Regions from separate parts of the Mycobacterium sp. pR1184 genome, predicted to be linked through region 1. Evidence: riboswitches for the same ligand, from Rfam matches in the RefSeq annotation. Region 1 holds a riboswitch; the other holds the start of a gene.
The links. Region 1 has a riboswitch for cobalamin ahead of metE (5-methyltetrahydropteroyltriglutamate--homocysteine S-methyltransferase). Riboswitches for the same ligand answer to the same signal wherever they lie in the genome.

Region 1 (5,665 bases):
CGAAGCGAGGTGGCGGTCCGTGACAGACGACGGTGTCACCCGGGTTCGCGCCGACGCCGTCCGCAACCGGGAGCACATCATCGACGTGGCGCACGACGCCTTTGCGGAGTCGGGCACGACATCACTCAACGAGATCGCCAAGCGCGCGGGTGTCGGGGCGGGCACGTTGTACCGCCACTTCCCTACCCGGGAAGTGTTGATCCTCGCCGTCTACCGCCACGATGTGCAGCGACTTGTGGCCGCGGTGCCCAAACTGCTGCAGGCGCACCCGCCCTTGGACGCGTTGCGCCTGTGGTTTCTGAAGCTCGCCGATTACGTTCGCGTCAAACACGGCCTCGGCGACGCGCTGCACAGTGCCGCCGCACAGGACGCGATCAACGAAACCTATGCACCTGTGGTCGCCGCCGTCGGCCAGTTGGTCGATGCATGCATCGCCGACGGATCCCTTCGGCCGGACCTGGATCCCGCGGACGTTGTGCTCCTGATGAGTTTCCTGTGGCGGGTCCCGGCAGGAGCCGAGGGAAAGCGGCAAGCCAAACGAATCATGGAGCTCGCGATCGAAGGACTACGACGTAGCTGAGCGGTCGTTCGACGCGCTGCGCGTCGGTACCGTCGATGGCATGGCACGCATCATCGTCTTCGGCGGACACGGCAAGGTCGCACTGCAGCTGGCTCGCATCCTGAGCGAGCGAGGCGAGCAGGTGACCTCCGTGTTCCGCAATCCCGACCACTCCGACGAGGTCGCCGCCACCGGCGCCGAACCGGTGGTCGCCGACATCGAGCAGCTGGACACCAACGCGCTGGCCGAGCTGCTGCCCGGACACGACGCGGTCGTATTCTCGGCCGGCGCGGGCGGTGGCAATCCGGCGCGCACCTATGCCGTCGACCGCGACGCCGCGATCCGGGTGATCGATGCCGCCGGCCACGCGGGCGTCAAGCGGTTCGTGATGGTGTCCTACTTCGGTGCGGGTCCGGATCATGGTGTGCCGCAAGATGATCCATTCTTCGCCTACGCGCAGGCCAAGGCCGCCGCGGACGAGCACCTGCGGGCCAGCGAGCTGGACTGGACGGTGCTCGGTCCCGGCCGGTTGACGCTGGACGAAGCGACCGGGCGCATCGCTGTCGGCGAAGAGGGCAAGGGTGAGGTATCGCGTGCCGACGTCGCGCTCGTCGTGGCCGCCGCGCTTTCCGACGATTCGACGATCCGGCGGACCATCGAATTCAACAACGGAGACGTCCCGGTCGCCGAGGCGTTGGCGGGCTGACTAAGCTTCTTCTCGCAACTGGTTTGCGTGCGCCGCAAGGCGCGGGCATCGAGCGAAGCAACGTTAACAACGCTTCGTGAGAGGGAACCCGGTGGGAATCCGGGACTGTCCCGCAACGGTATGCAGGAACGACCGCCGTCATGTAGGCACTGGCCTTAGGACTGGGAAGCGACGGCCACTAGGAGCACCGTTAGGTGCGCGCCTGCGAGTCCGGAGACCTGCCAGCTGTGCCGGGCGCGCCGCGTCCGGCGGCTCATCGCCTCGTGGAATGGGCGTTAGGCTGCAGCCGTTGGTGGTTAGTGCTTCAAGAAAAAGAGGTGCTGACCGCTGTTGGAGTGGCTGTACGTCCGCCGGCGGTGACCACCACGTCGATTGAAGGACGAATATCGTGATCCCCCAACCATTCACCGCAACTGTTGTCGGTTCTGCCCGTATCGGCCCGAAACGCGAACTCAAGCGCGCGACCGAGGGCTATTGGAAAGGCCGAACCAGCCGCGCGGAACTCGAAGAAGTCGCAGCCACCCTGCGCCGAGACACCTGGAATCACCTGGCCGAAGCCGGATTGGACTCGGTGCCGGTGAACACCTTCTCCTACTACGACCAAATGCTCGACACCGCGGTCATGCTGGGCGCGTTGCCGGCCCGGGCCGCACAGGTTCCCGACGACCTGGACCGCTACTTCGCCGCCGCGCGCGGCAACGCCGATGTCGCGCCGTTGGAGATGACGAAGTGGTTCGACACCAACTACCACTACATCGTTCCCGAGATCGAACCCGCCACGACGTTCACGCTGAACCCGGACAAGGTGCTGTCCGAGCTGAAAGAGGCTCTTGAGCAAGGGATTCCGGCCCGCCCGGTCGTCATCGGTCCGATCACGTTCCTGTTGCTGAGCAAGGGCGTCAACGGTGGCGGCGCGCCGATCGAGCGCCTGCAGGAGCTGGTGGGAATTTACTCCGAGCTGCTGAGCCTGCTCGCCGCCAACGGCGCGCAGTGGGTACAGATCGACGAGCCGGCGCTGGTCACCGACATCTGCGCCGACGCCCCCGCGCTGGCCGAAGCCGTCTACAACGCCCTGGGCAAAGTGAGCAACCGGCCCGCCCTCTACGTCGCCACCTACTTCGGCGATCCCGGCGCCTCACTGGGCGCACTGGCCCGCACACCCGTCGAGGCGATCGGCGTCGACCTGGTGTACGGCGCCGACACCGCGATCGCCGCAGTGCCGGAACTGGCCGACAAGACCCTGGTGGCCGGCATCGTCGACGGACGCAACATCTGGCGCACCGACTTGCAGGCGGCGCTGAGCAAACTGGCGTCGCTGCTGGGTTCGGCCGCCAACATCGCGGTGTCGACGTCGTGCTCCACGCTGCACGTGCCGTATTCGCTGGAGCCGGAGACCGGCCTGGACGACACGCTGCGCAGTTGGTTGGCATTCGGGCGGGAGAAGGTGGCCGAGGTGGTGACGCTGTCCCGTGCGCTGCACGAGGGCCGCGAAGCCGTCGCCGCGCAGATCGAGGCATCCAACGCCGCCGTCGCCTCCCGCAAGCAGGATCCGCGGCTGCACAACGACCGGGTCCGGGCCCGCATCAAAGAGATTGTCGCGACCGGCACCCACCGCGGCGACGCCGCAGAGCGGCGGATCAGCCAAGACGAGCGGCTGCACCTGCCACCGCTGCCGACCACGACAATCGGGTCGTTTCCGCAGACCGTCGAGATCCGCAAGGCCCGCGCCGCGCTGGTCGCCGGTGAGATCGACGAGGCCGAATACGACCGGCGGATGAAGCAGGAGATCTCCGACGTCATCAAGCTGCAGGAACAGCTCGGCCTCGACGTGTTGGTGCACGGTGAGCCCGAGCGCAACGACATGGTGCAGTACTTCGCCGAGCAGCTGGACGGCTTCTTCGCCACCAAGAACGGCTGGGTGCAGTCCTACGGCAGCCGCTGCGTGCGGCCGCCGGTGCTCTACGGCGACGTCATCCGCCGGCAGCCGATGACGGTGGAATGGGCGAAATACGCGCAGTCCCTGACCGACAAGCCGGTCAAGGGCATGCTGACCGGCCCGGTGACGATCCTGGCGTGGTCGTTCGTCCGCGACGACCAGCCGCTGGCCGACACCGCCAACCAGGTGGCACTGGCGATCCGCGACGAGACGGTGGATCTGGAGTCCGCCGGCATCGCGGTCATCCAGGTCGACGAGCCCGCGCTGCGTGAGCTGCTGCCGCTGCGCCGGGCCGATCAGGAGGACTACTTGCGTTGGGCCGTCGGGTCTTTCCGGTTAGCCACCTCCGGCGTCGCCGACTCGACCCAGATCCACACGCACCTGTGCTACTCGGAGTTCGGCGAGGTGATCGGCGCGATCGCCGACCTGGATGCCGACGTCACCTCCATCGAGGCGGCGCGCTCGCACATGGAGGTGCTCGACGACCTCAACGCGGTCGGCTTCGCCAACAGCGTGGGCCCGGGCGTCTACGACATCCACTCACCGCGGGTGCCGAGCTCCGGCGAGATGGCTGAGTCGTTGCGGGCCGCGTTGCGGGCTCTGCCCGCGGAGCGGCTGTGGGTCAACCCCGACTGCGGCCTCAAGACGCGAAACACCGACGAGGTGACCGCGTCGCTGCAGAACATGGTTGCCGCGGCGCAGGAAGTGCGCGCAGCAGTCTGACGGTCGATAGCGCCGAGCGTCACGCCGTCGTGGCGCTCGGGCTTCGGCGTCACTCTGGCGTGACGCTCGGCGGGGCCTCCGGCTCTAGCTCCTCGCGCGCCTCGGCCTCTGCTGCCTCTTCTTCGGCAGCCGCACTCCAGAGCACCTGGACCGGCACCTGGTCGTCCCAGGGCTGCCGCGTCACCATGTCCGCGACTTTGACGATGCCGCGTTCGAATTCGCCCGTCGCGGCGTCCACCAGCCGGTAGGCCTGCGTCTGCTTGTGGATCGGCTGGGCGTCGAGTAGCACGACCCGCACCTCACCGGGCAGGAAGCCGCAGCGCTGCTGCATCGCGGCGATCAGCTGTTCGTTGTGCATATGGCCGTCGCCGAAATTCCATCCGATGGCGGTGCTGCAGATTCGCTCCCCGTCGGTGATCACGTAGTCGTCTTCGTTCTGGCCGGCCATCGCCCGGTGTGCCAAGGTGAACAACGCCCGGCCGTGAGTGTTCATGGCGCGGAACGCATATCCGAGATACATCGGGATCTGCGCACGTTCCTTGCCGTACACCTTCTCCAGCTGGGCCGCGGGCATGCTGGCGATCGAGACGATGTTGTGGTTGATCTTCTTGTCCGCCGAGGCCTTGATGCACCACAGCGTGGTGTCCCAGTTGCCGGCGTAATAGCGCATGCCGGGCAGGAACGAGATCTTGCGGGGAAACAGGTTGCCCGCGATCACGATTGAGGCGATGAACGCGATGAAAACCCCGACCAGGACGGGGTTTTTCAGGTCGGTCAGTCCGGTATGAGTGTGTCCGACGAACAATGCGAAGACGCCGAAGATCATGAACACGTTCCACTCCAGCGGCACGCCCATCGGGATGGCCGACAGGATGCCGAAGTGGAAGATCACCATGATCGCTGCGGGGACCGCGGTCCACCATCCGCCGTGCCCAACGAATAGCGCGATGGGCACACACATTTCGACGAAGGTGCTCACGTGGGCGAATACGCGCGACAACCGGCCGGGCCGCAGATCGTCGGGGAACTTCTCGAAAAACATCCGCTTGATGAACCGGGGCCGGAACACCGGGTTGTTGGACATCATCGTCGACATCACGAACGGAAAGTGCTTGTTCAGCTTGGAGGTGGCAGCACCGATCCAGATCACCATAAACACCAGCTTGGCGGCGATGATCATGTCGACACCGCCGAACAAAAACGTCACCGACAGCGTCGCGTACACCTCACCGCGGGCGGCCAGGAAGATCACCTTGTCCCGCAACCCCAGGATCCCGAGCAGTACCAGGATCAACACGATCCGCCACGGGCGAATCACCCCGATCTGGGTGCCCAGCTCCGGTATCGGGCCGGTGCCGTCGGCGAACAGCGTCAGGAAAGTCACCAGCAAGAACAGCCCGTACAGCGCGTTGTCGACCAGCGTGCGGGCGGTGCCCTTGGTCCCCGGCACGCGCTGAGGCCACGGGGGCAGCCGGATGGTGTCGGGCCGCAGCCAATACAGGATCGACCCCAGTGGTGGGTTGAACCGGTTGTTCAGCGGCCCGAAGCCGCAGCCCAGCCCGACCACCTCGAAGAGCATCGTGTACAGCACGACCTTCTCGAACACGATCGGCTCGGCGTACCACGACATGACGTCGGTGAACGCCAACCCGCGAGTGGTCGGCACCGCCAACAACCAAGCGAACAGGATGTAAAGCAAGATCTTGCCGACGTAGAACAGATGCAGAACGACCGGCGTTCC
Region 2 (5,665 bases), on a different contig from region 1:
CGAGCGCCGCATCGCCCGCAGCATCCGGTCCGACCCCGACTGCAACGGCATGTGCAGGGCCGGACACACATTGGGCGTCTGGGCCATCGCATCGATGACGTCGTCGGTGAACTCGGCCGGGTGCGGGGAGGTGAACCGCACGCGTTCCAGTCCGTCGATGTCTCCGCAGGCCCGCAGCAGCTCGGCGAAGGCGCCGCGGTTGCGAGGCACAGCGGGATCGGCGAACGAGACACCGTATGCGTTGACGTTCTGCCCGAGCAGCGTGACTTCCAGCACGCCGTCGGCCACCAACGATCGCACTTCGGCGAGAATGTCGGCCGGGCTGCGGTCGACCTCCTTGCCGCGCAACGACGGGACGATGCAGAACGTGCAGCTGTTGTTGCAGCCGACGGAGATGGAAACCCAAGCAGCATAAGCGGATTCGCGGGCGCTCGGCAGCGACGATGGAAATTCCTGCAGCGCCTCGACGATCTCCACCTGGGCGACCTTGTTGTGCCGGGCCCGCTCCAGCAGGGTGGGCAGCGACCCGATGTTGTGCGTGCCGAAGACCACATCGACCCAGGGCGCCTTGTCCAGCAACGCTTCTCGGTCTTTCTGGGCCAGACAGCCACCGACGGCGATCTGGAAGTCGGGGTTGTCGCGTTTACGCGGGGCCAGGTGGCTGATGTTGCCGTACAGCTTGTTGTCGGCGTTCTCGCGCACCGCGCAGGTATTGAAGACCACGACATCCGCGTCGGCGCCCTCGTCGGCGCGTTGGTAGCCGGCGGCTTCGAGTAGACCCGCCAACCGCTCGGAGTCGTGGACGTTCATCTGACAGCCGTAGGTGCGGACCTGATAGGTGCGCCCCGACCCCGTCGCGGGCCCGGCCAGGCTCGCGGCGTCCGGTGCCACTGTCGAAGTCACGGGGCCATGGTACGGCGACCGGGGTCTACGCCATGAACCCCCAGCTAGACGCGGCGGCGTTCGCGCTCGGCGTTCAGCTCGGCGAGGACAACCTCGCAGGCAAGGTTCTGGCCATAGCCGCGGCGAGCCAGCATGCCCACCAGTCGGCGGGTGATCCGCGCGTCGTCCCCGCTCAGCGTTTCCCGCCGCAGCTTGGCCCGCACCAGTTCTTCGGCCCGGCTTCGCTCGGCACCGGCGTCGATCCCGGCCAGTGCGGTATTGATGACCTCTTTGTCGACGCCCTTGGTGTGCAGCTCGGCGGCCAACGCGCGCCTGCTTTTCCCCGCGCGGGCGTGCCGGGACCGCACCCACTGCTCGGCGAAGTCCTGGTCGTCCACCAGCCCGACGGCGGCCAGCCGGTCGAGCACCCGAGCACTGACGTCGCCGGGGTATCCGCGTTTGGCGAGCTGGCCGGACAACTCGGCCCGGGTGCGCGACCTCGCGGTGAGCAGGCGCAGGCACAGCGCCCGCGCCTGCTCCTCGCGGGCAGGCTCAGAAATCGACGGGGGCGGGGAGGACGTCGTCATCGGTCAGCACCGCGCCAATGCCCAACTTTTCCTTGATCTTCTTCTCGATCTCGTTGGCGATATCGCCGTTCTCCACCAGGAAGTTGCGCACGTTCTCCTTGCCCTGGCCGAGCTGCTCGCCCTCATAGGTGAACCAGGAACCGGACTTGCGGATGAAGCCCTGATCCACACCCATGTCGATCAGCGACCCCTCCCTGCTGATGCCGCGGCCGTAGAGGATGTCGAACTCGGCCTGCTTGAACGGCGGCGACACCTTGTTCTTGACGACCTTGACCCGGGTGCGGTTACCGACCGCATCGGTGCCGTCCTTGAGTGTCTCGATCCGGCGCACATCCAGGCGCACCGACGCGTAGAACTTCAAAGCCTTTCCACCCGTGGTGGTTTCGGGGCTGCCGAACATCACCCCGATCTTCTCGCGGAGCTGATTGATGAAGATCGCGGTGGTCCCCGAATTGTTCAGTGCGCCAGTCATTTTCCGCAGCGCCTGGCTCATCAGCCGGGCCTGCAGCCCGACGTGGCTGTCACCCATCTCGCCCTCGAGTTCCGCGCGCGGCACCAATGCGGCTACCGAGTCGATGACCAGAATGTCCAGGGCGCCGGAGCGAATCAGCATGTCGGCGATCTCGAGGGCCTGCTCACCGGTGTCGGGCTGGCTGACCAGCAAGGAATCGGTGTCGACGCCGAGTTTCCTGGCGTAGTCCGGGTCCAGGGCGTGCTCGGCGTCGATGAACGCCGCGACACCCCCGGCGGCCTGGGCATTGGCCACCGCGTGCAGCGCGACGGTCGTCTTACCCGAAGATTCCGGGCCGTAGATCTCCACGACCCGGCCGCGTGGCAGGCCGCCGATGCCCAGGGCCACGTCCAATGCGATGGATCCGGTCGGAATGACCGAAATCGGCTGACGCTGCTCGTCGCCGAGACGCATCACCGAGCCTTTGCCGTAGCTCTTCTCGATCTGGGCCATCGCCAGTTCGAGAGCCTTCTCACGGTCGGGCGCTTGCGCCATGGTGCTCTCCTAATAGTCGGTGTTCTTCTGACCGGTATCGGTCGGTTGGCCGTGACACTAGAGCTGGCCACCGACAAGTCGTCTCTTCGAGTGATCCCCACAGTAGACGAACACCTGTTCGATTCAAGTTCGACACGCCGCAGGCGGCTGCGTGTGGCAATATCGGCTACCGACAGTGCGCCGACGGGCCTGCACGAAGAGGAAACCGGTGCGAATCCGGTGCGGTCCCGCCACTGTGATCGGGCACATTGCGACCCGAGAGCCAGATACTCACCGCCGGCGCTTCCTCACTAGACGCTGGGGCGGGTCTCCCCAGAGAGGCTGGTTTCGCACGCATGGATATCTCCGGTGAGCTTGCCGAAATATCTTCCTACAAAGGGTTTTTCGCACTGACCGTGGGCGGCGGGGCGACAGGATGGCACCCGGTCCGCCAGGACTACGCCAACGGCTTTGCGGGTTTGATCGACACCACCGCGGCGCGCTACCACACGACGGACCTGCGGATCGGCGCCTCCCTGGTCCACCTCGGCCACGCCACCCGGCTGTGGTCACCGGCGCTGGCCTGCGCGTTGGCCCACGGCGTCGTGCCGGATCTGCAACACCTGGAACGTGCCGACGACGGGGCGCAGCTGCGCCTGCCCGAGCCCATCGGAGAGCCGGTCGAGGACATCGCGGCCGACTTGTATCGCCTTGTGGTGCAACACCATATGCAGCCGTTTGCGGCCGGGCTGCGGGTCAAACTGGCGCCAGCCCTGCTGGCGGGCAACATCGCGTCCGCACTCGTCGGCGCGTCGCGGGCGCTGCTCGCGGCCCGACCGGACCTGCGGGCACGGATCGTCGAGGTCACCATGTCCCTGCTCGACACCGGCGTGCTGTCTGGATCCGGTGCCATCACCGGCTCACACCTGGGCTTCAAGCGCGACAGCTGCTGCCTGTTCTATCGCCTGCCCGGGCGATCGGTCTGCGGTGACTGCGTGTTTCGCCAGGCACCGCGCTCGACCCGGCGTTGAGGGTGCGCTGGCGACGGCCAGTGTGCGCCCAGGGCGCCGTAGCCGCACACTCGACGGGAAGAAAGCTCACCATTGCTCACGGGGCACGTCGAAGTCGATGCACAACGCCCGCCAGACGTCGCGGGGTTCGACGCCGTCCTCGATCGCCTGGGCGGCGGTCCGGCCGTCGAAACCGGGCAGCACGTGATCTACCAGTACCGATGCGCCGTAGGCGGCGCCGAATCGCAGCACCACCCGCTCGTTGAACTCCGTCAGCCGCACGCCAGCCAACATACCGAGCCCCGCTATTTCGCGAGCGCCAGCGCTTGGTGGCACACCCGAACCGGGTCGGCGACGCGGTGGATACCCGACGCGGCGGTGCGCGCGGCGTCGCGGTAGCCCGGCGTCGACAACACGTCGTTGACCGCGTCGGCCAGCGCATCGGCGGTCAGCGGCCGAATCAGCCGCGCACTCCCCTGCCGCTGCACCCGGTTGGCGATCTCCCACTGATCCCCGCCGCCGGGAACCACCACCAGCGGCACCCCGGCCAGCAGCGTCTTGGCGACCATGCCGTGGCCGCCGCCGCAGATCACGACGTCGGCATGGGAGAGCAGCTCGTCCTGACGGCCCAGCCCGACGGCCGCCCACGGCGGCACCGTCAGGTCCGGTCCGTCCAACCGCGACACCAGCAGGCGCGAACCCGCCGGCAACGTCTCCCCCGGCGTCAGGCAGCCCAGCGCGACTTCGGCCAGGCCCTCGGTCCCGATCAAGGCGGTCGACGGCGCGATGACGATCACCGGCCCGGAGCCGGCCGGGACCTCGAGGATGCGATCGGTCGGCTCGAAGTGCAGCGGTCCCACGACGACGGCCTCGGCCGGCCAGTCCGGACGGGCCACCTCGAGGGCGGGCAGCGTCGCGATCAGCCGTCGCAGCGGACCGGGATCGCGCGCCGGCAGTCCGATCTCGGTGCGCGCCATCTCGCGCTGCTGCAGACCCGTGCGCACCGACCGCGCCGTCAGCGCCCGCATCGTGGCGTCGCGCAGCCGGCCGCGAATGCCGATACCCGGCGCCAGCCCACTGCCGATCGGCGGCAACCCCTTCGACGGCAGATACAGCGGGTGCGGGTTCAGTTCGATCCACGGGATCCCGAGCAGCTCGGCGGCCATGCCGCCGCCGGCGGTGATGACGTCGGACACCACCAGGTCGGGCGCTAGGTCGCGCAGCGCCGCAACATTGAGCACCGCCATTCGCGCCGCGCGCCGGTGGATTCGGGCCCCGGCGTCGACGTCTTCGTCGGTCGCGGCCAGCCCGTCCAGCGCGAGCGCCTCGATGCCGACGTCGCGGGCGGCTTGCAGCCATTCCTCGCCGGTGAACAGGGTCGGCTCGTCGCCCGCGTCCCGGAAGCGCTGGCACAACGCGATCGCGGGAAACGAGTGCCCGGGATCCGGCCCGGCGACCACGGCGACTCGCACCGCCTTACCCTGCCACAGCGCTCAACGGGCGCGCGCCTACTCTGGCACCATGACCGAGCTGACTGGAACAGCCGTCGCGAACACGCGCACGGTCGAGACTTTTCTGAACGCCCTGATGGACGCGGACTTCGACACCGCGGACGCCTCGCTGGACGACAACCTCGTCTACGAAAACGTCGGGCTGCCGACAATCCACGGTCGTGCCCGAGCCATGAAGCTGTTTCGCCGAATGGACGGTCGCGCGGGGTTCGAGGTGAAGATTCACCGCATTGCCGCCGACGGTGCCGCGGTGCTCACCGAGCGCAGCGATGCACTGATCCTGGGCCCGCTGCGCCTGCAGTTCTGGGTGTGTGGCGTGTTCGAGGTCCACAACGGCCGAATCACGTTGTGGCGGGACTACTTTGACTTCTTCGACATGACCAAGGCGTTGCTACGTGGGCTGGCCGCGCTGGTGCTACCGTCGCTCAAACAGTCCTTCTAGCGTCGCGGTAACCCACCGAGTTCGTCGAACGCCTGCGCCCAGCCGGTCAGGCGGTCGGTAGCCTCGGCGAGCTCGGCCCGGTAGCGCTGGTGTGCATCCGCTAGCCCATCACCGTTCGCCGAGGAAACCAATTGCGCTGCGGCGGTAACCATTTCGTTGTACTGGCGGACGCCGGCGCCCAGCTGCGCGGTGAACGCGTTAATGCTGGGCACCAGATACGCGCGCGACGATTCCGAGTTGTGCGCCGC

Region 2: linked by a shared signal. The riboswitch ahead of ACAG21_RS25970 ((2Fe-2S)-binding protein) and the one ahead of metE (5-methyltetrahydropteroyltriglutamate--homocysteine S-methyltransferase) in region 1 are both predicted to bind cobalamin.

What each region holds. Positions count from the first base shown of each region.
Region 1 covers NZ_JBGGKR010000018.1:90,145-95,809, reverse strand. The annotation lists gene ACAG21_RS25770 (TetR/AcrR family transcriptional regulator) at 20-580, shown strand; gene ACAG21_RS25765 (SDR family oxidoreductase) at 621-1,265, shown strand; cobalamin riboswitch at 1,313-1,506, shown strand; gene metE (5-methyltetrahydropteroyltriglutamate--homocysteine S-methyltransferase) at 1,654-3,924, shown strand; gene ACAG21_RS25755 (DUF3556 domain-containing protein) at 3,974-5,665, opposite strand, start outside.
Region 2 covers NZ_JBGGKR010000019.1:12,791-18,455, forward strand. The annotation lists gene miaB (tRNA (N6-isopentenyl adenosine(37)-C2)-methylthiotransferase MiaB) at 1-903, opposite strand, end outside; gene recX (recombination regulator RecX) at 948-1,469, opposite strand; gene recA (recombinase RecA) at 1,435-2,475, opposite strand; cobalamin riboswitch at 2,632-2,768, shown strand; gene ACAG21_RS25970 ((2Fe-2S)-binding protein) at 2,811-3,485, shown strand; gene ACAG21_RS25975 (DUF3046 domain-containing protein) at 3,552-3,758, opposite strand; gene ACAG21_RS25980 (glycosyltransferase) at 3,770-4,936, opposite strand; gene ACAG21_RS25985 (limonene-1,2-epoxide hydrolase) at 4,986-5,417, shown strand; gene ACAG21_RS25990 (hypothetical protein) at 5,414-5,665, opposite strand, start outside.